DNA from 3 places in the Paenibacillus sp. RC84 genome. Region 1 is predicted to be linked to each of the others. Evidence: riboswitches for the same ligand, from Rfam matches in the RefSeq annotation. Region 1 holds a riboswitch; each other region holds the start of a gene.
The links. A riboswitch is a leader RNA that binds a small molecule or an ion and turns the genes downstream of it on or off. The one in region 1 is predicted to bind cyclic di-AMP.
Positions count from the first base shown of each region.

Region 2: linked by a shared signal. The riboswitch ahead of ABH899_RS05205 (3D domain-containing protein) and the one ahead of ABH899_RS27305 (resuscitation-promoting factor) in region 1 are both predicted to bind cyclic di-AMP.
Region 3: linked by a shared signal. The riboswitch ahead of ABH899_RS26910 (C40 family peptidase) and the one ahead of ABH899_RS27305 (resuscitation-promoting factor) in region 1 are both predicted to bind cyclic di-AMP.

Region 1 covers NZ_JBGBYL010000016.1:46,979-53,179, reverse strand. The annotation lists gene ABH899_RS27325 (HD domain-containing protein) at 1-585, shown strand, start outside; gene ABH899_RS27320 (TatD family hydrolase) at 622-1,389, shown strand; gene ABH899_RS27315 (ABC transporter permease) at 1,372-2,634, opposite strand; gene ABH899_RS27310 (ABC transporter ATP-binding protein) at 2,631-3,374, opposite strand; cyclic di-AMP (ydaO/yuaA leader) riboswitch at 3,663-3,857, shown strand; gene ABH899_RS27305 (resuscitation-promoting factor) at 4,137-5,258, shown strand; gene rnmV (ribonuclease M5) at 5,365-5,910, shown strand; gene rsmA (16S rRNA (adenine(1518)-N(6)/adenine(1519)-N(6))-dimethyltransferase RsmA) at 5,959-6,201, shown strand, end outside.
Region 2 covers NZ_JBGBYL010000002.1:327,890-334,090, reverse strand. The annotation lists gene ABH899_RS05210 (polysaccharide deacetylase family protein) at 1-287, shown strand, start outside; gene ABH899_RS05205 (3D domain-containing protein) at 336-1,301, opposite strand; cyclic di-AMP (ydaO/yuaA leader) riboswitch at 1,313-1,503, opposite strand; gene ABH899_RS05200 (hypothetical protein) at 1,768-1,989, opposite strand; gene ABH899_RS05195 (manganese catalase family protein) at 2,361-2,930, opposite strand; gene ABH899_RS05190 (spore coat protein CotJB) at 3,008-3,274, opposite strand; gene ABH899_RS05185 (spore coat associated protein CotJA) at 3,313-3,498, opposite strand; gene ABH899_RS05180 (glycoside hydrolase family 84 protein) at 3,728-6,201, shown strand, end outside.
Region 3 covers NZ_JBGBYL010000015.1:36,876-43,076, reverse strand. The annotation lists gene ABH899_RS26930 (YwhD family protein) at 1-53, opposite strand, end outside; gene ABH899_RS26925 (M1 family metallopeptidase) at 172-2,199, shown strand; gene ABH899_RS26920 (hypothetical protein) at 2,209-3,030, shown strand; gene ABH899_RS26915 (SurA N-terminal domain-containing protein) at 3,234-3,824, shown strand; cyclic di-AMP (ydaO/yuaA leader) riboswitch at 4,002-4,146, shown strand; gene ABH899_RS26910 (C40 family peptidase) at 4,150-4,614, shown strand; gene ABH899_RS26905 (cryptochrome/photolyase family protein) at 4,764-6,155, shown strand; gene ABH899_RS26900 (DUF1540 domain-containing protein) at 6,197-6,201, shown strand, end outside.

The sequences.
Region 1 (6,201 bases):
GTTACCCGGAGCGCGGAGATTTTGCTGGGGAAAGTTCTGGAGTGCGCCAAGGCGCTATTCGAAGACGGTTACTCGTTTACATTTATGCCGGAGCCGATCCTTCATCTTTTCCAAGGAAAATTGTCGCTGGAGGATTATTTCCTCCTGGACGAATCTTTGATGCAGACGGTCCTGATGTATTGGAGTTTGGAAAAAGACTCCGTGCTGGCTGATTTGTCCGGCCGCTTTCTGCACCGCCGCTTGTTCAAATTCTCGGCCGTGGAAGAGTGGGACAAAGAACTCCTGACGGAATTCCGTGAGGCTCTGGTGGAGGCCGGGTTTGATGCGGATTATTATCTGGAGCTGGATTTCCCGTCGGACCAGTCATACGATGTATACCGGCCCGATACCGGCAAGGAAGACAAACAACCCATTCTGCTGCTTGACGGCCAGGATAAATTGACGGAAATTTCGGCACGCTCCGAAATCGTCAAATCGATCTCGGGCATTCATATGGGGCAGCACCGTATATATTACCCCGCCGAGTTGTTTGAAAAAGAGGGCGGCAAGGCTGCGGCTCTCCGTAAGAAGCTGTTCGACGCCTAATTCAAAAAAACAGACGAAACAAAAGGAGTTCCCGTTATGCTGACCGATACTCATACTCATATGAACAATGAAGCTTTCAACGAAGACCGTGATGATGCTATCCAAAGGGCGTGGGACAACGGGGTAACCCGGATTGTTAACGTAGGGTTCAACCGCGAAACCATTCCTTCTTCCATCGAGCTTGCCGAGAAGTACGATTTTATATGGACGACAGTAGGCTGGCACCCGACCGATGCGATCGATATGCGGCCCGGCGACCTTGAATGGATCGAGGATCTGTGCAAGCACGAGAAAGTAGTGGCGATCGGGGAGATCGGGCTGGACTATCACTGGGATACGTCGCCGAAAGATGTGCAGGCGAAAGTGTTTCGCGAACAGATCCGCCTTGCACGCAAGGTCGGACTTCCGATCGTGATCCATAACCGAGAGGCTCACCAAGATATCGTCGATATCCTGAAAGAAGAAAAAGCCGCCGAAGTCGGCGGCATTATGCACTGCTATTCCGGCAGCTGGGAAACGGCGAAGCAGTGTCTGGATATGAACTTCCATATTTCCTTCGGGGGTCCCATTACGTTCAAAAACGCCAAGCAGCCCAAGGAAGTCCTCAAGCAGGTGCCGCTTGACCGCCTGCTTATCGAAACGGATGCGCCTTATTTGACGCCTCATCCGTTCCGGGGCAAGCGCAACGAAACGTCATACGTGCGTCTCGTTGCCGAAGCGGCGGCCGAGCTGCGCGGCATGAGCCTGGAGGAACTGGCCAAAGTGACGACGGACAATGCCGTGCGTTTACTCGGCCTCAAATGAAGCGGTAAATTTCCGCTTCATTACCGTAGCGCAAAGCATGAGGCCGAGCGCGAGCCCCGCAAGCGGGGCGGCTGCATAAACGCCCGCCCCGCTTAGCACCATCAGCAGGGTAAGAACGATACCCTGCAGGGTGAAAGCGGCGCTGATGATCCGCACCACGGCGTCCACTTTCCGGCGCGGATCTACCGGATAAGTCTGCAGCCAGAACGTGTAGCGGTGCGATTGTTCCAGCGAGGTGAGCTGGATCAGCGAAATGAACATGGCCGCGAGGCAGACGGCGGCGGCCACCGGTGCGGATTGAACGGCCGCGGCTGCGAGGCCGGCGACAAGCGTGATCCGGACGACGATGCCGAGCAGCTCCGAACGGACGAACGTCTTCGTGAAGAGATACAGATAAAGCGAGGAGGACCGGAACGAATACCGGTTCGTAATCCCGGCCAGCCATCGTCTCTGTTTTACGCGCACAGGAAGCTGGGGCACATCGGCGAAGCCGCTAAAAAACAAGTACAGGCGGTACTGCTGTTTGCGCTCGTTGTCGATGAGGTAATCCCAGGCTACGCCGATTGCCCGCCGACCGGGCCCAAGCCTGTACATGACCGCCCAGACGACAAGTCCCGCCAATAGAACGACCCCGCCCGGAAGCGGTCCCGTACCGAACAAGGCGAAAACGACGGCTGCGCTTAAGACCCAGCGGTAACCCGCTGAGATCAGACGCCATCCGGGGGATGAAAAACGGCCTTCCTGCCACGAGCCGAGCAGGTTGGCTGTTTTTATTAGAAGAACAAAAATCGCCATCAGCCACAAGGGCTGTCCTTCCGTACCCGTGCAGTGTTTGTATAAAGGCCATGCAATCAGCATCAGAACGATGGATCGTGCGGCCTGGATCCCCAGACTGTAGCGGAAAGCCGCCCGGAAGAACACGTTCATAACGGGTTCCAGAGGAAGCAGAAACACCCGGTCCGCATTCTTTAGAAGGGTTCGCACTGAGCCGGCTGCGAGAGCCGGAACGAGGACGAGCAGAACGATCCAAATGTAAGGAAAAGATGTCGGAAGCTGCTGAAGTATTTTTGCATAATAATAGGAAGAAACGATAAAAATCAGGAAAAGAAAACCGAAAAATTGGCTTCTTGCGACATAAGCCCAGTAACGGGACGTTTCCTGGCGGTAATGGTCGAATCTGCGCTTCCACAGCTGACGGACAGCCCCGGCCGTGCCCTCTCTGTGAACGGCTGCTTCTTGGTTCATGCCGGATTCCTCCGCACCAGCTCATAGAACAGCTCGTCCAGGGTCGCATCGGACAGCCCGGTTTGTTGTCTCAGCTCGTCGAGTGTGCCCTGGGCAAGAATTCGTCCCTGATGGAGAACGACGAACCGGTCGCAGTATCTTTCGATCGTGGCCAGGATGTGGGAACAGATCAGGAAGCTGGCGCCCCTGCTCTTGAAGTCCGCCATAATGTCGAGAAGAGAGCGCATCGCCAGCGGGTCAAGGCCGAGGAACGGCTCGTCAATGACATAAAGCGCGGGCTCGACAAGAAACGCATTCATGATCATGACTTTCTGCTTCATCCCTTTGGATAGCTGGCCCGGGAAGCTTTTGCGCTTAGGCTCCATCTGGAACTCGCTCATCAGGCGGCCGGCACGTTCCTTGAACGCTTCCTTCGGAATATCGTAAGCCATCGCCGTCAGTTCCAAATGCTCTTCAATCGTCAGATCGTCGTACAATTCGGGAGACTCCGGGACGAAAGAGTACGAGGACCGGTAGCCGAGCGGATCTTCCTCCAATGTCCGGTTACGGATGCGGACGCTGCCTTCCTGCGGCTTCAGGAGCCCGAGGATGTGTTTGATGGTCGTGCTTTTTCCCGCTCCGTTGAGTCCAATCAGACCGACCATTTCACCTTGTCCGACTGTAATTTCGAGATCGCGGAGAATCGGTTTTCCGGGCAAATAGCCTCCGCTGAGACGGGAAATGTGAAGAATCGGATTCATGCCTTCACCTGCTTTTCTTCAATCGGTTATTGCGGCTTTCGGCCTTTTCGGGCGGATTGCCGTATCTTTTATTATAGTCAAAAAATGCCTGGAAGCCCAATGCCCAAGCGGAACGGCGGAAATGGGGAAAACTAGAAGCGAGATAACGGGAGAAAAAAGGAGAACGACTGCAAGATAATTAGATAAATGCCGTTGGTTTGGTTAAATTTGCTTATTTTTAGGGAATATGCCCCCTTTACAGGTTGGATATTTGAGCGTAATATACTTTCATGATAACTTAATAAACGCCAAGTTTTAACGCTGAGTTTCCGTAAAAGGAAAACGGGGGAACCGCTGTCAAGGTCGGAACAGCTTTGGGCCGATACAACAGGAAACAATTTGGGGTGAATCTCAATGGCAGGTGCAGGCAGCACCGCCGGCGAGTAGGGCAGCTCTCACGGCCCGAATCCGTCAGCTAACCTCGTAAGCGTACCGGGAGAGATACCAACTGTCGTGTCATTCTGTTTAGTCGCGCTCACACACAGGCCACCGGGAAGCTTTCTCTTTCCGATGGCCTTTTTTGTTCCATATCGGACGGGTATTCGACCCGCATAAACATCAAGCGGAGGTGATGCCGACCCCGTAGAGACTGAGAGCAACCGGTCAGCCGGCGGGAAAGAAGCCAATTGCAAGGGTTCCGTTAGGAACCGCCAAATAAACCTAAGTCGCGTCCAAATCATCATGCGTATCACAGAGGCGAGGCTTTGAAGGAGGACCGAAGAAGTGGGCAATATCTCGCAATCAGAGACCCATGTTAAGCGATCATCCAGCATGTCCTTCGCATTGCGATGGAAGCATGAAAACTTGCGTATGATCATTCTTGCAGCTATCATTTCATTCGCTTTGACTTTCATGTTTTTGGTGTTGTTATACGGTACGGCTGGTAAAAGCGTATCATTGGTGGTAAACGGACGAGAAACCGTTGTGGAAACAAGACAATGGGTCCTACAGCGCCTACTGGATGAACAAGCCATTACAATCGGTGAGCACGATCAGGTATCTATGCCGCTTGACGGCAAGATTCAAGACGGTCAGAAGATTGTCATTGATCATGCATCACCCGTGCAGCTAACTGCCGACGGGCAGACACAAACTGTGCATACCACTGCGAAAACGGTAGATCAAGTTCTGCAAGATTCAAATATTTCGCTGGGAGAGCACGACAAAGTGACTCCGGCCAAAGACACGGAGCTTTCAGCCAATGCGGCTATCGAAGTTGTCCGGGTGAAGAAAGAAACGGAAGAAATTTCGGAGCCCATCGCATTCAGTGTGGTCAAGAAATCCGATGAGGATCTGCTGAAAGGCAAAGAGCAGGTCGTACAGGAAGGCCAGGAAGGCGTATTGGTCAAAAAGAAAGAGAAGATTTTCGAAAACGGAAAACTCGTATCCGAGCAAGTTATCGATCAAGCAGTCAAAAACGCCAGTGTGGATAAGATTGTGGCTATAGGCACAAAAAATCCGGTCGTTACGGTGGCAGCCGCATCCGAACCGGTTAAGCCTAAGCAGGTAACTAAAGCAGGTACCGACATAGACGCGAAGAAAATATTAAAGAACGTTACCTTGACCGCTTACTCTTCCGAAGAGCCGGGCGTAGGCAACCGGACCGCCAGCGGAACGAAGCCTGTTCAAGGCCAGACGATTGCCGTAGATACATCAGTCGTGCCGTTAGGCTGGTGGGTGTACATTGAAGGCATCGGATACCGCCGTGCAGAAGATACGGGCGGTGCTATTAAAGGCCAGAAAATGGACGTTTATTTCGACAGTATGAGTTATGCCAAGACTTTCGGTGTGAAACGGGGATATACCGTTTACGTCATCGGTCCGAATAAACCGACACAAGATTAGGATAACATGTTACCTGTAACGAAGATTTACAAACCGGTAACAAACCGTATGCAAAAAGAAGAGGGACACCCTCTTCTTTTTGTGCGCTTAAGAGAGGATAAAGAACATGATCAAAGAAATCATTGTTGTCGAAGGAAAAGACGATACGACCGCTATCAAGCGGGCGGTTGAAGCGGATACGATCGAAACCGGAGGATCGGCAATCAACCGGGCAATTCTGGATCGTATCCGGCTGGCCCAGGAGCGCAGAGGGGTCATCGTCTTTACGGATCCGGATCATGCGGGTGAGCGCATCCGTAAAATCATTTCGGGCAAGGTGCCCGGCTGCAAACATGCTTTTCTCCCCCAGGAACTTGCCGAGAAGCGGGGGGATATCGGAGTCGAGAACGCGACTCCGGACGCTATACGGTCCGCTCTGGCGAACGTAAAGACCGAATATGAGGGCGCCGCGTCTCTTTTGACATGGGAGGATCTGATCGCCGCCGGCCTCGTTGTTCATCCCGATGCAGCGGCCAGACGACTGGAAGTAGGAAAAAAGCTCGGAATCGGGTATTGTAATGGTAAGCAGTTTTACAAGCGCTGCGCCGCTTTTCAAATTTCCCGGGAAGAGTTCGAAGCTGCCGTAGAGCAGTTGGACCGTCCGGATCAATAATTTACGCACAGGCAGCTTTCGTCAGGGACGGAAGCTTGGAGGATGACTATGAAATTAAATGAACAAGGCAGCGGCCCGTCCTTTGCTTCTGAAGATGTGGCAACGCCCAAACGGACCAAAGATATTCTAAACCGGCACAATCTGGTGCTCAAAAAAAGTCTGGGACAGAACTTTCTGACGGACGGCAACGTTCTGCGCAACATCATCTCCGCGGCGGAGCTTACTCCCGAGAAGGGGGCGCTGGAGATCGGGCCCGGAATCGGCGCCCTGACCCAGCAGCTGGCGAAAGAG
Region 2 (6,201 bases), on a different contig from region 1:
TCAATGAAGAGCAGGTGCGCTGGATGTCCGATCATCACCTGCTGGCCGTGAACTGGGACGTGGATTCCCTCGACTGGAAAGGACTACCCGGCAAGCAGGTATACCACAATATTGTGGACAACGCCCGGGCCGGTTCAGTTATTCTGCAGCACAGCGCGGGAGGAAACGACAAGCACGATCTCAGCGGTACGGTCACGGCCCTTCCCGATCTGATCCGTTCCTTGAAATCGAGCGGATACAAGCTGGTCACGATTCCGGAACTACTGGGAATTTCCAAGGATTTGTAACGCACAAAAGACGGGAGCATTCGCTCCCGCCTTCTTTCCGGCTAATGGTTATTTAAGAATGTATACTTTCACACTTTGATAGCCAAAGTTGTTTACTTTATCTTTGGAGCCCGGAACGAAAATATCGATCCGGTTGCCTTTGATCGCGCCGCCGATGTCCGTCGCTTTGGCGATCATTCCCTTGGCCGGAAGGCCCGGGAAAGCATAACCCGTTACATATACGGTGGAGCCGAGCGGAATTACTTTCGGATCGACCGCGATCGTGCCGACGGTCAGTTTGTTGCCGTAGTAGTCGATGCCGGCATATCCGCCGTTCTCGCTCGGGTCAGCGGAATAGGCCGATGCCTTGATATTCAGCGCTTTTTTGTATTGAACCTGTTTACCCGCCGCGGTTGTCAGCGTCTGGCCGGATTTTGTGGAAGCCGATGCCGCTTGGGCAGCCGGTTTCTTAACGGCCTTCTTCTCCGCGGTTTTTTTCGGTTCGGGAGCCTGCGGTTTGCCGCTCTTTTGAAGAGCCTCCGAAGGTTTTATGGAGTCCGTCTGACTTGGCGAGGCCGATGCAAGCTGAACTTTGGCCGGTGCCTGGGCCGGGACTTTTACCTTCGCTTTTAAAGCTTTAAGCTGCTCGAGGGCCGCTTCCCCCACAATTTTCAGCTCGCTGCCTGCCGGCAGGCTAAGCGGATCCGCATCGGGATTTAACGATAAGAGGTCAAGAACGTCCATATTCATTTGGGAAGCGAAGTTCCACATGGAATTTGGCTCGGAAAGCACCAGGGTTTGATTTTCCGGTGTCACCAAAGATTGGGTAAGCTCCGAATCGGCTGCTTGTCCTACGGTACCGGTCATACCGGCTGCAATCTCCTGATAAGATTTAGCCAGTTTCCAATACAACAGGCCGTCGTTTTTAGCCGCTTCCGTTTCAGCCGCCTGCGACTGGAATGCGGAAGATGCCGCCACCACTGCGCCTAGCAGCAGAGTAGCGCATGTTTTTTTCCAATGATGCTTTAAAGCCATAGTTGATGTACGCTCCTTCTCGGTATTGCCTACGAGGTTAGTTGTCGGGTTCGGACTGAGAAGTCGCCCACGCTGCTGCCAGCGATTCACCCCTATCGGACGCCGCAGTCATACACATACGGTTCCGAAATAAATCATCCCCCGCACCTCATCCACTCCTGGTAAATCCGGGAAACGGAAGAAGTTTCGGCTCTCTACACAAGCTATCACATACATCTTTAGAAACAAACACACACAAATTGGCAAAAAACAACCTTTTCATTTTTTTAATCCACCGGTGAACCTGCTGTAAAAAGCTGTTCCATCAAGCCTATTTGATCCTGCCCCGCCTTTTCGGCCGGAAAAACCCCAGAGAGAAAATTAACGCCATTCTCACAATCAGCTTATGTAATTCTCATGCGTTTCTCATAAAAGGCATTGTTTCTTCACCATATATCCAGGAAATTCATCCCATAGGAGGAAACCTTTATTTGGCGATTCGTTTCCTTTCTCTCGGCTTTTCTTCTATTTTCACGGCTGCCTGGCTTTGTACCGATTCTACAGTCGGCCTCTTCTTCCCCTCGTAAATATCATCGAAAGGACGAAACGGCACGTAATCGGACCGGTCGAATTCCTTCGGTTTGCGCAGACCTAATGATGCCGCTAAAAGAACTAACATGCCGATCAGCAGACTTAATGTGATCCCCATAATAGCAGCCTCCTCCTTATTCCAACCTATAGGTTTCGCTCTTAAATTCTTGCTAACTTATTCCATTTTATCATACTTATAGGTAAAATGTGGTATTTTTACGAAAAGCTGACGAACTTTTTAAGATTTTTCGTAAATACGACATCATTTTTGCCAATGTCCGGCTCCTAACAGCCGCTCCTATAAGACCTGCGCCATTAAACGACTGTTTACTTGTAACCTTTATATAAGTAAGACACCTTCAGAAGGGGAAACGTTCCGGAAAAATTAGTAATCTTATTCAATTTTTCCATATCTATTGAAATCGTCGGCTCGGTTATCTTAAAAATTGCCGAAAAAAGACGGGTTTCCCCGTCTTTTTGTCCAGACCGCTAGAAAATTTTCTGGGCCGCCCTTTCGTCTTTAAGAATTTCTACCGCTTCGCGGAAACGCATCGAATGGATGATCTCACGTTCACGCAGGAATTTCAGCCCATCCTGGAGATCGACGTCGTCCGTCAGGTCAATGAGCCACTGATAGGTGGCGCGCGCCTTTTCTTCCGCCGCGATATCTTCGTAAAGGTCGGCGATGGGATCGCCCTTGGCTTGAATGTAGGCTGCCGTCCACGGTGTGCCAGCCGCATTTTGGTAATACAAAGCCGAATCGTGGTTGACGTAATATTCGCCCAGGCCCGCGGCTTTTAGCTGGTCGGGAGTAGCGTCTTTCGTAAGCTTGTAGATCATCGTCGCAATCATCTCTAGGTGAGCGAATTCTTCTGTCCCGATATCATTCAGTACCCCGATTACTTTGTCCGGAATGGTGTAACGCTGGTTCAAGTAACGCAGCGCGGCAGCAAGTTCCCCGTCCGCACCCCCGTACTGCTCGATCAGAAGTTTGGCCATGTGCGGATCGCATTTGCTTACACGAACCGGATACTGCAATTTCTTCTCGTAAATCCACATCGGAATCCCCCGTCTCCTTAAGCACAACCGTGCTTGTTCTTCCGTCCAGGCCGTTCATACAGTTTCCTCTACACATGTCACACCTGCCAAGGCCAGGGAGCTTCGGCCCACTCCCAAGTCTGCTGCGGCAGCGCATTTTGCCCGTACTGCAGAAGCGGTCCGTACAAACACTCATATTCCAGCGCGATTTGCTTCCGTTTTTGGGAAAATTCATTGAACTGCTGCAGAGCGTTGCCATCTTCGGGATGAGTGTCCAGATACAAGGTCAGTTCGACCAGTACGAAATCGGCCGCTTGCAGGTCGTGCAGAAGCCGGTAATAATTTTCATCCAGTTGTTTGTGCATACGGTTGTCGTTCCCCTCTCTTTCGATTTCGGACCGGGTTAGCACTTGGATTCGTAGCTGCTGTACAGCTCCGGCCAAAGGGTACCGAGCCTCAAAGCCTCGTAAGGGCTAAACTGCGGCAGGCACATGGGCTGGAACTTGATGAACAGGTTCGGCGGAGTTACATACGTTTTGACGAGCTTCGGCGGGCAGGGGTCGAACGGCCCCACGAAAGGATGATACATGCGGACTTCAGGATACAATGCGCTTCCTCCTTGTAACCGGTAATGGTGTGGCTCTGCAATACCATATGGCATCCGCCCAGGGATGGTATGGGCATCCGCCCAGATTTACGAAATAAAAGCGGAATAATCCGCAAGATTGTCATCTCTACCGTCTCTATGAATATCCTATGATAGAAAGAGAGACGATCCGGGGAAGCCTTTTCCCCTTTAAAAAAAGGAGTGAGATGGCATGACACATCATCTGAAAGCTCCCTTTCTGACCCCGCCCCCACAGCAGGTGGAATACAGCGGGTACACCGTCCCTTTGTATGCAACCGCCGGAATCCTGGCAGGCGCGGATACGTCCCCCGAAGCTCTGCTGGAGCTGCGGAGTCTGCTTATCGGGTCCGGCGTCAAGCGCGTCGTTCCGTGCAAGGACTGGCATTCCGCCGCCAAAATGCCTCTGGCCGTCTATATCGGCAAGCTGCCGGCCGATCCCGCCGTACAGCGGGAATTCCGGAGCCGGCGCAGCGGCGACCCCCTCGGAATTCCCGAAGAGGGCTACACCCTTGCGGCGCGGCGCAGCAAACGCGGCGGCAGCATGATCGTGCTGGCGGGCGCGGATCATACCGGCACCCTTTATGCGGTCCGCACGCTTAAGCAGCTCATCCGCAAAGGCCCGATGATGGCCGCTGTGCCGGCTGTCACGATCCGGGACTTCCCCGCGTTCCCCGTAAGGGGCGTTGTGGAAGGGTTCTACGGCGGTCCGTGGTCTCCGGACGACCGGGTCAATCTGATCGCTTTCCTCGGCGATCATAAAATGAACACGTACCTATACGCTCCGAAAGATGATCCGTACCTGCGCGGACGCTGGCGGGAGCCGTACCCGGAGGAAGAGCTCCGCCATATCCGCAGGTATGTGGATGCGGCCGAAAAAGCCGGTGTCCGCTTCGTTTACGCGCTCTCGCCCGGGCTCGATATCTGTTTCTCGTCGAACGAGGAATTTCAGAAGCTGGCTGCCAAAGCGAGCCAGATGTGGACGCTCGGAGTCCGCCATTTCTCTCTGCTTATGGATGATATTTTCCAGAATCCCAACTGTGCGGACGATGTACAGAAGTTCGGCGGGGACGAGAGCCCCGCTGCGGCTGCGCAGGCTTATCTGCTAAACCGGTTCAACCGCGAGTTCGTGCAAGCGCATCCCGGCGCCTCCAGGCTCATTACGGCGCCGACCGAATATTATCAGGACGGCTCCAGCCCTTACCGGAAACGCTTTGCCGAATTGGTAGATCCGGGCATCCTCATCTGCTGGACGGGGATCGGCATCGCTCCGGCGGTTATCACTTCCGGGGAGGCCGAGCGGATTCACAAGGTGTTCAATCACGATATGCTCTTGTGGGATAACTACCCGGTGACGGATTATGTGCGGGAGAAGCTGTTTCTCGGGCCCTTGGAGGGCAGAGACGCCGAGCTGCACAAGCACGGCCAATTCGGCTATTTGTCCAATCCGATGGAGCATTTGCAGGCCTCTTTGCTTGCTTTGTTCACTTCAGCCGAGTATGCCTGGAAGCCCGGTGCCTATAAACTCTGGGAATCCTGGGAAAGATCTCTGAAGGAATTCGGCGGGCCTCTGTATAAGGAACTGCGCATTTTGGCGGAAAATCATTTATCCTCCGCCGTCCACGCCGGTGAATCTCCGAAGCTCACAGCTCTTCTTGCGGCTTTCTGGGAAGATTTCGAGAAAGGCACACCGGAGAAAGCTGCCGCTCGTTTGATCGCCTACTTCGGCTCTATGCGCAGGGCAGCCTCACGTTTGAGTCAAATGCACAATCCCGATTTCGTAAGGGAAACGGCGGACTGGCTGAAAAAAATCGACTTTTACGGAAAAGCCGGTGAATCCGCCGTTTCCCTGCTTCTGGCGATGATGCTGGGCAGTGATGAAGAGGCCGATGCCCGGTACTCCGCCTACGCCGCCGTTCTCACGCAGGATACCGTCGACATCGAGGTAACGGATCCGAGAACAGGCTCACGCCGTATCGACGGCGAAAATCGTGAGCGGGGTGAATCCGAGCTTATCCGGTATACATCGGTATATGGGGCAAGGACCGGGACGAACGAGTGGGGCTACGAGGTGACGGTCGTGAACGGGCGCATCATCCGGGAAGGCGGCAATAACTCGGTCATTCCCGCCGACGGCTACGTACTCAGCCTTCACTCGGGCCAAGACAGAGAATGGTTGAAAAGCATGACGATAGTAGGCGCTAAAGTGGACATCCGTGACGGGAGTGTAACCATTTCAGTCGAAAACGGAATCTACCCGGTCCCCAACAAAAAGGTTTCGGCCGACGGAGTTATGGAGCCGTTCCTACAGCGGGTCACGTCAGCCTACGAGATGTATGTCCGGTGGCGTGAGAACCGCGGGTTCACCGACCCGATCAGCACACTTCCCGCCTGGGAAAGCAACGTGCTCGCAAACATGACCGACGGCAGGGCGGATACGTATTTCTGGAGCGGCAGAGCCCCGCAATCCGGAGATTACGTGGGCGTAAACCTGGGGCAGCCGGCACAGGTACGCCGGGTCCGCATCAGCCTGGGCCATCCCGATCCGGCAGCTCCGCAGGCAGGCGACCTCATCCGCAGCGCTTCTCTGGAAGCTTCGCTGAACGGCCTCAGCTGGACGAAGCTCGCGGAATTTACGGAGCAGCGGGAAATTGATTTCACTCCCGC
Region 3 (6,201 bases), on a different contig from region 1:
ACGATATTCAGCGCCGCCGGTTTTTTCTTCGGTTCTTCTTTATGGGAATCCATGAAAGGCACCTACGCTTTCCTAGAAAAATAATTCTGCTCTTCTTCATTTATTTTAGCTAATAATCCCCGGAATGCAAACATATACATGCTGTAGATGCTTGTCAACGGGGTGAAAATCATGAAAGTAAAGATGGCCAACCGAAAAAAAGCCTGGCTCGTATCCGCAGCCGCCGCGTTCCTGGGCGCAGCTTTCCTCGCAAACTCGCTCCTTTCTTCCCCTGAAGAAAGGACGGGCCAGACAAGCCGGGCCGTTCTGTCCGGAACCGCTCAGAATCCAGTCGCCCCGGTGAATGCGGAACCTTCTTCTTCAATCGGTCAGCCGCCGGCGACAGGAGAAGGTGTCCACCAGCCTCTCAGCAAGCGCATCGTCGAATATCACATCAATGTGGAATACAGCCCGGAAAACCAGAAGCTCCTCGGCCAGCAGACCGTCACCTGGAAAAATCCGGGCAGTCAGCCTGTGCAGGAACTGTACATGCATCTTTATCCGAATGCCTTCGCATCGGAAAAGACGACTTTTATGAAGGAATCCGGCGGCAAGCTGCGGGGAGACGAAGCCAAAAAAGGCAGCTTCGGAGATATGGAACTGCGCAGCATCAAAACCGAGGACGAAACCGACCTCAGCTCCGCCATGCAGTTCGTCCAGCCCGATGACGGAAACCCCGACGACCGGACGCTGATCAAGATTACGCTTCCGAAGCCTGTCGCCGCAGGAGGCGCCATTACGCTGCATACGGATTTTGCGGTCAAGCTTCCGCAAGTGTTCGCTCGCATGGGCGTAACGAAAGATTTCGTTATGGCGGGACAGTGGTTTCCCAAGCTTGCCGTGTACGAGCCTGCCGGCACCCGGGGACGGACCGCGGAAGGATGGAACCTGCACCAGTACCACGGCAATTCGGAGTTTTACGCGGACTTCGGCATTTTCGATGTCCGTGTGAAAGTCCCGGCGGATTACATCGTGGCCGCCACCGGTTTTCCGACCAAAAATCCGGTCGTCGAAGCCGGTAAGAAAACCTATCAGTTTTATGCGGATGACGTGCACGATTTCGCCTGGTCCGCTTCGCCCAACTTCAAGGTGTTTGAGGAGCCCTATGCCGCTCCCAATTTGCCGGGGGTCAAGATCAAGCTGTACCTCGACCCCAAGCATGAACCGTACAAGTCCCGCTATATGATCGCCGCCAAAAAAGCGCTGAGCCGGTACTCCCAGTGGTATGGTACGTATCCGTACTCGACCTTATCCGTTGTCGTGCCTCCGGAAGAGGCTAACGGGGCGGGCGGCATGGAGTATCCCACGCTCGTTACCGCTTGGGGAGCCTCCGAGGGGACGCCCGACTTGGAACTCGAGCGGGTCGTCGTCCATGAGATCGGCCACCAGTTCTGGTACGGACTCGTCGCCACCAACGAGTTCGAGGAAGCCTGGCTGGACGAAGGGTTCACTTCCTACACCGAGGATAAGCTGATGGAACTGGAATACGGGTCGAAACCCAACCTCCCGGTCGAAGCCAGCTATATCACCTCTCCGGCCGCGCTGCAGAAAAATGCGTGGGGTTACCGCAGCCACGGCGAGTACGCCGACAACGTGTATACCCGCGCCAAGCTGGTTCTCAAGGAAATCGAAAACCGTGTCGGGCTGAACACGATGGACCGCATTATGAAAACATACTTCCAGCGCTGGAAATTCAAGCACCCGGGAACCCGCGATTTTCAAACGGTCGTGGAGGAAATCACCAAAACGAAATGGACGGAGTTTTTCGATCAGTATGTATACGGCAGCATGATGACCGACTATGCGGTCGATAGCATCCGCATTCGCCAGGCGAACGAGTCGGGACAGACGTTGTACGAAAGCAGCGTGCTGGTCCGCAAGTTCGGAGGCACTGTACCGGCTGTGCCGATCCGGTTCCATTTTGCCGACGGTTCGACGACAGAGAAGATCTGGGACGGACAGGGCGAGCAGATCGAATACAAGCTGACCCATAAATCCCCGGTGGATTGGGTTTCCCTGGATCCCAAGTACACCCTGAAGCTCGAAAACCGGCATATCAACAACTATATGAAAACCGAAGTCGACACCACGTGGAGAATCCGCTGGACCCTCGGCGTCGTAAAACTGCTGGAAACGCTGTTCGATACTGTAGCCTGGTGAGGTGATGAGATGCTCCGCTATCTTCGACAAGGCTTGACGGCCGCCCTCAAGCAGCCGTTCGCCGTTTGCGTGCTGTATGTGTACCAGTTTGCCTGGGGAATTCTGCTTTATAAATGGGTCCAATCCATTATCGTTCCCCTGCTCCACCGTTATCCGGCCAACGATCAGCCCCAGAGCGCCGTTCATTTGTTCTTGATGGAAAGCCAGTTCCGGCTTGTAAAAACGGATCTCATCCAGCCGTATCTCGAATGGCTTCTCATCCTGCTGGCCGTCCGGATGCTGATCAGCCCCATGCTGAACGCCGGCGTGCTGTACTCTCTGGAACACCGGCAGATGAATGCGGGCTACCGGTTTATGAAAGGAATCCGCGAGCTGCTGCTGCCCTTCTTCCTCTATTATCTCCTTCAAACGGTCCTGATGCTTGCGCCGCTCTACTGGCTGGCTCCCAAAGCGCTTGCTTTGTTCAACAAAGCCTACGGATTCGAGCAGCTCCTTCTGTCCATGCTTCCCTGGACGGCTCTCTATGCCGTGTATGCCCTGCTTGTTCAGCTCCTCTTCCTGTTCCTGCAGTTCGGCCGGGCCTCCGAGGATCGACGGGGACTTCTCTCGGTGCTTCCGGTCGTGTTCCGCCAAGGCTTACGGATCGCGGGCAATGCCCTGCTGCTCGTCCTGCTCGGCTTCCTTCTGGCCGTCGCGGCGACTTATGCCTCCTATATATGGGCAGGCCTGACGGCCCTCATTATCCACCAGTTATACCCTTTGGTCCGCACCTTCGTCAAAATGTGGTCCATCGCCGCGCAGCGTGAAATCTGGGAAAGCTACCGCACCTAGAAAGGCCTGTTTTTCTGCCCGTAAGCCGGGCGGCAAAACAGACGAGTCACAAACGCCACCCTCTTCTTAACCGTGCTCTTTCCGGATTGTTCCGGCGCGATATCCGTCTCCCCCTGCCGTTCACCGGCCAGGGGGTTTTTAGTTTCCATTTGCGTTTTTTTCAGCTATCATGGAAAGATAGAAGATAAAAGGAGGCATTACCGATGATATCCCCACGGACAAGCACCGTCGTGGCGGCAGTAATTGGCCTTTGTGTCGCCGCCGGGTCGTTCTTTTACGGACAGTCCGACGTTAAAGCCAAAGAGGTTGTGGCGATCGGTCACGACGTCCGCATCTCCAACCAAGCTTTCGACAAAATGAAAGCCGAAGTCGACCTGGCCTTTCAAATGCAGGGCGCTCAAAACAATTTGACCAACGATCAGCTTCTCGATCTGATGCTTAAGGACGAGCTCTTCGTCCGTTACGGCCAGAAGCGCGGCGTCAAAGTCAAAGAAGCCGAAGTGAAGCAGGCTATCGACCAGCAGCGCAAAGCGCTGGAAGCGGCCGGTCCCGAAGCGGCTCAGTTGAAAGAGATGCTCTACAAAAGCGCCGGCTTGACCGAAGCGACCTACTGGACCGATCCTAAAACCGTCAACCAGTACGCCAAATATCTCCTCCAGCAAAAGACGATCGAGTACCTCGTCAAAAAAGGCGAGCTGAAAACGCAGGAAGACCTCAACGCCCTGCAAGAAAAACTGCTTGCCGAAACGAAACCGGGGCTGCGCGTGAAGTTTCCGGATCAGCCGAAAACTTAGATTGCCTCTAAGCTGAAAGACATGGAAAACCCGCCCTTTTTATACAAGAAGGCGGGTTTTTTGATCTATTTTTTGCCCTGAAATCCGACTAAATAACTGCTTTTGAAACTTTTTTGTAACTATTTTTAGTTTTTTGGAAGGAATTTCTGGACCTATGGCGAATATTTAGTGTCGAACAGAAAAAGATTGCCGAATTTCTTCTTAGACGAAAGGAAGAGAACGGGGGATCCACTCTGGGTGAATTGATCTTGCAACAAAGGGATCATAGGGGACCTTCTACCGAACCCTCCAGCTAACCTCGTAGGCACAGGAAGGAGCAACACAGTTGAAGAAAGTCTTGTTGTTTGTTTTGAGCTTGACCCTGTTTTTGAGTGTGGAGATCGGCAGCGCTTCCGCGAAGTCGACGCTCAGTTCCACGATTGACGGATTGGTAGGGACGCCTTACAAGTATTCGGGCACATCGACCAGCGGTTTTGATTGCTCGGGTTTCACGTCCTACGTATTCGACCGGTTCGGCATTGATCTGGCACGCACTTCAAAAGCACAGAACGGCCAAGGATCCTCGGTTGCGAAAAGCGATCTGAGACCGGGTGACCTTGTATTTTTTAACACCGACGGAAAAGGCATCTCCCATGTAGGTATTTACATCGGGAACAACAAGTTCGCCCACTCCGCTACGAACAAAGGTGTTACAAAGAGTGACTTGAGCGAATCTTACTATGCGAAACGATACGTTTCTGCACGCCGCGTTATCGGCGATGACCTTTTTAATAAGATCACTGCAGACTAGTAAGACGCACTCGTAATGGAACGCAGCATATACCCGAAAGGGAGCCCCGTAATCCAGGTTGCCGCCTGGCTTGCCGGGCTTCTTTTCATTTGCGCCGGATTTCCTGTTACTATGAAGTTAGACGAAAAAGTAAGGAGCGTCCCTTCATTATGATCCTTTTTATTCATCGCAAAGATCTGCGGATTGACGACCTCACTGCGTTTGATTACATTCACAGCTTGGGGCGTCCAAGCCTGCACATCCTGATTCTGGACCCCTTCCTTCTGCGCGACGGCCGGGACCGGGAACACAGCGGAGTCAACTTCCTCCGTCACGTCTCCAGGCTCATCCGCGAATACCGGAGAGCCGGCGCTCATCTGGAAGTGCTTGCCGGCGAGCCTCATGCCGTGGTCGATCAGCTGCTGGCCGAGCTGCCGATTGAAGAAATCGTCCTGCACGGCGACGTTACGCCCTACGCATTAGTACGTGACTGCAAACTGAAGGTTTCAGCTTCCGCCCGCGGCGTTCCGGTTACCACACTGATCGACTATACGCTCGCCGATTTCGGAGACTTCCAGCACTTCGCGAAGCGCAGCGCCCCTTACCAGGTATTTACCCCTTTTTATAAAAAATGGAATTCTTATATGCATCTTTTTTTCCGGCCGTCGTCGCCCGTCACCGTGCGCGATTTGCAGACACGGCCGCTGCCGGACCGCGAAGCCTGGTCCGCCCGGTTTCCGCTTCCGCTGGACCCGGAAGCGGCAGGCACGGCGCCTGATCCCGCTCAGACTCTGAGCGGTTTTCTCGAAGGAGGTCTCCGCGCTTATGAAGCGCAAAGAGACCGGTACGCCTTCGAGACGACCAGCGGGATCAGCCGCCACCTGAACACCGGCGCGCTCTCCGTGCGCCGGGCGTATGAAGCCGCTCTCGGCAGCGAGTGGCACGAAGCCTGGACGCGCCAGCTGGCGTGGCGCGACTTCTACCTGTACCAGGCCGTCTATAATCCGGATTTCTTCGTCTACGAGAAGAAATTCGACTTCTCCGGCCTGGAGGACACACTCTTCGAGCGGTGGTGCCGGGGGCAGACCGGCATTCCGGTCGTGGATGCGGCCATGGCGGAGCTGAACGCCACGGGGCACATGCCGAACCGGCTGCGGATGGTGACGGCCATGTTCCTGACCAAGAACCTGCGCTGTCCCTTCACGCTGGGTGAACGGTATTTCCGGCGCAAGCTCGCCGATTACGACAACGTGCTCAACCGGGGCGGCTGGCTGTGGAGCGCTTCGCTCGGCTTCGACGCGTCTCCGTACTTCCGCGTCATGAATCCCGTCACCCAGTCGGAGACGCATGATCCGACGGGCATGTACATCCGGCGGTGGCTTCCCCAGCTCTCTCATCTGAGCGATAAGGAAATTCACAAGCCGCAGGCGGACGCGATTGTCGATCTGAAAAGCTCCCGTGCGGCAGCGATCGAGATTTACAAGCACATGCTGGCGGAGGCTAAACCTGATGCCGGTGCGGGTCCGGCCGGATTTTCTCCGGATGGCTCTCCCCCTGTTTAAAGCTCCGTTCTTCGGGTAAATAGAAGTACGAGGTGATAAACATGGA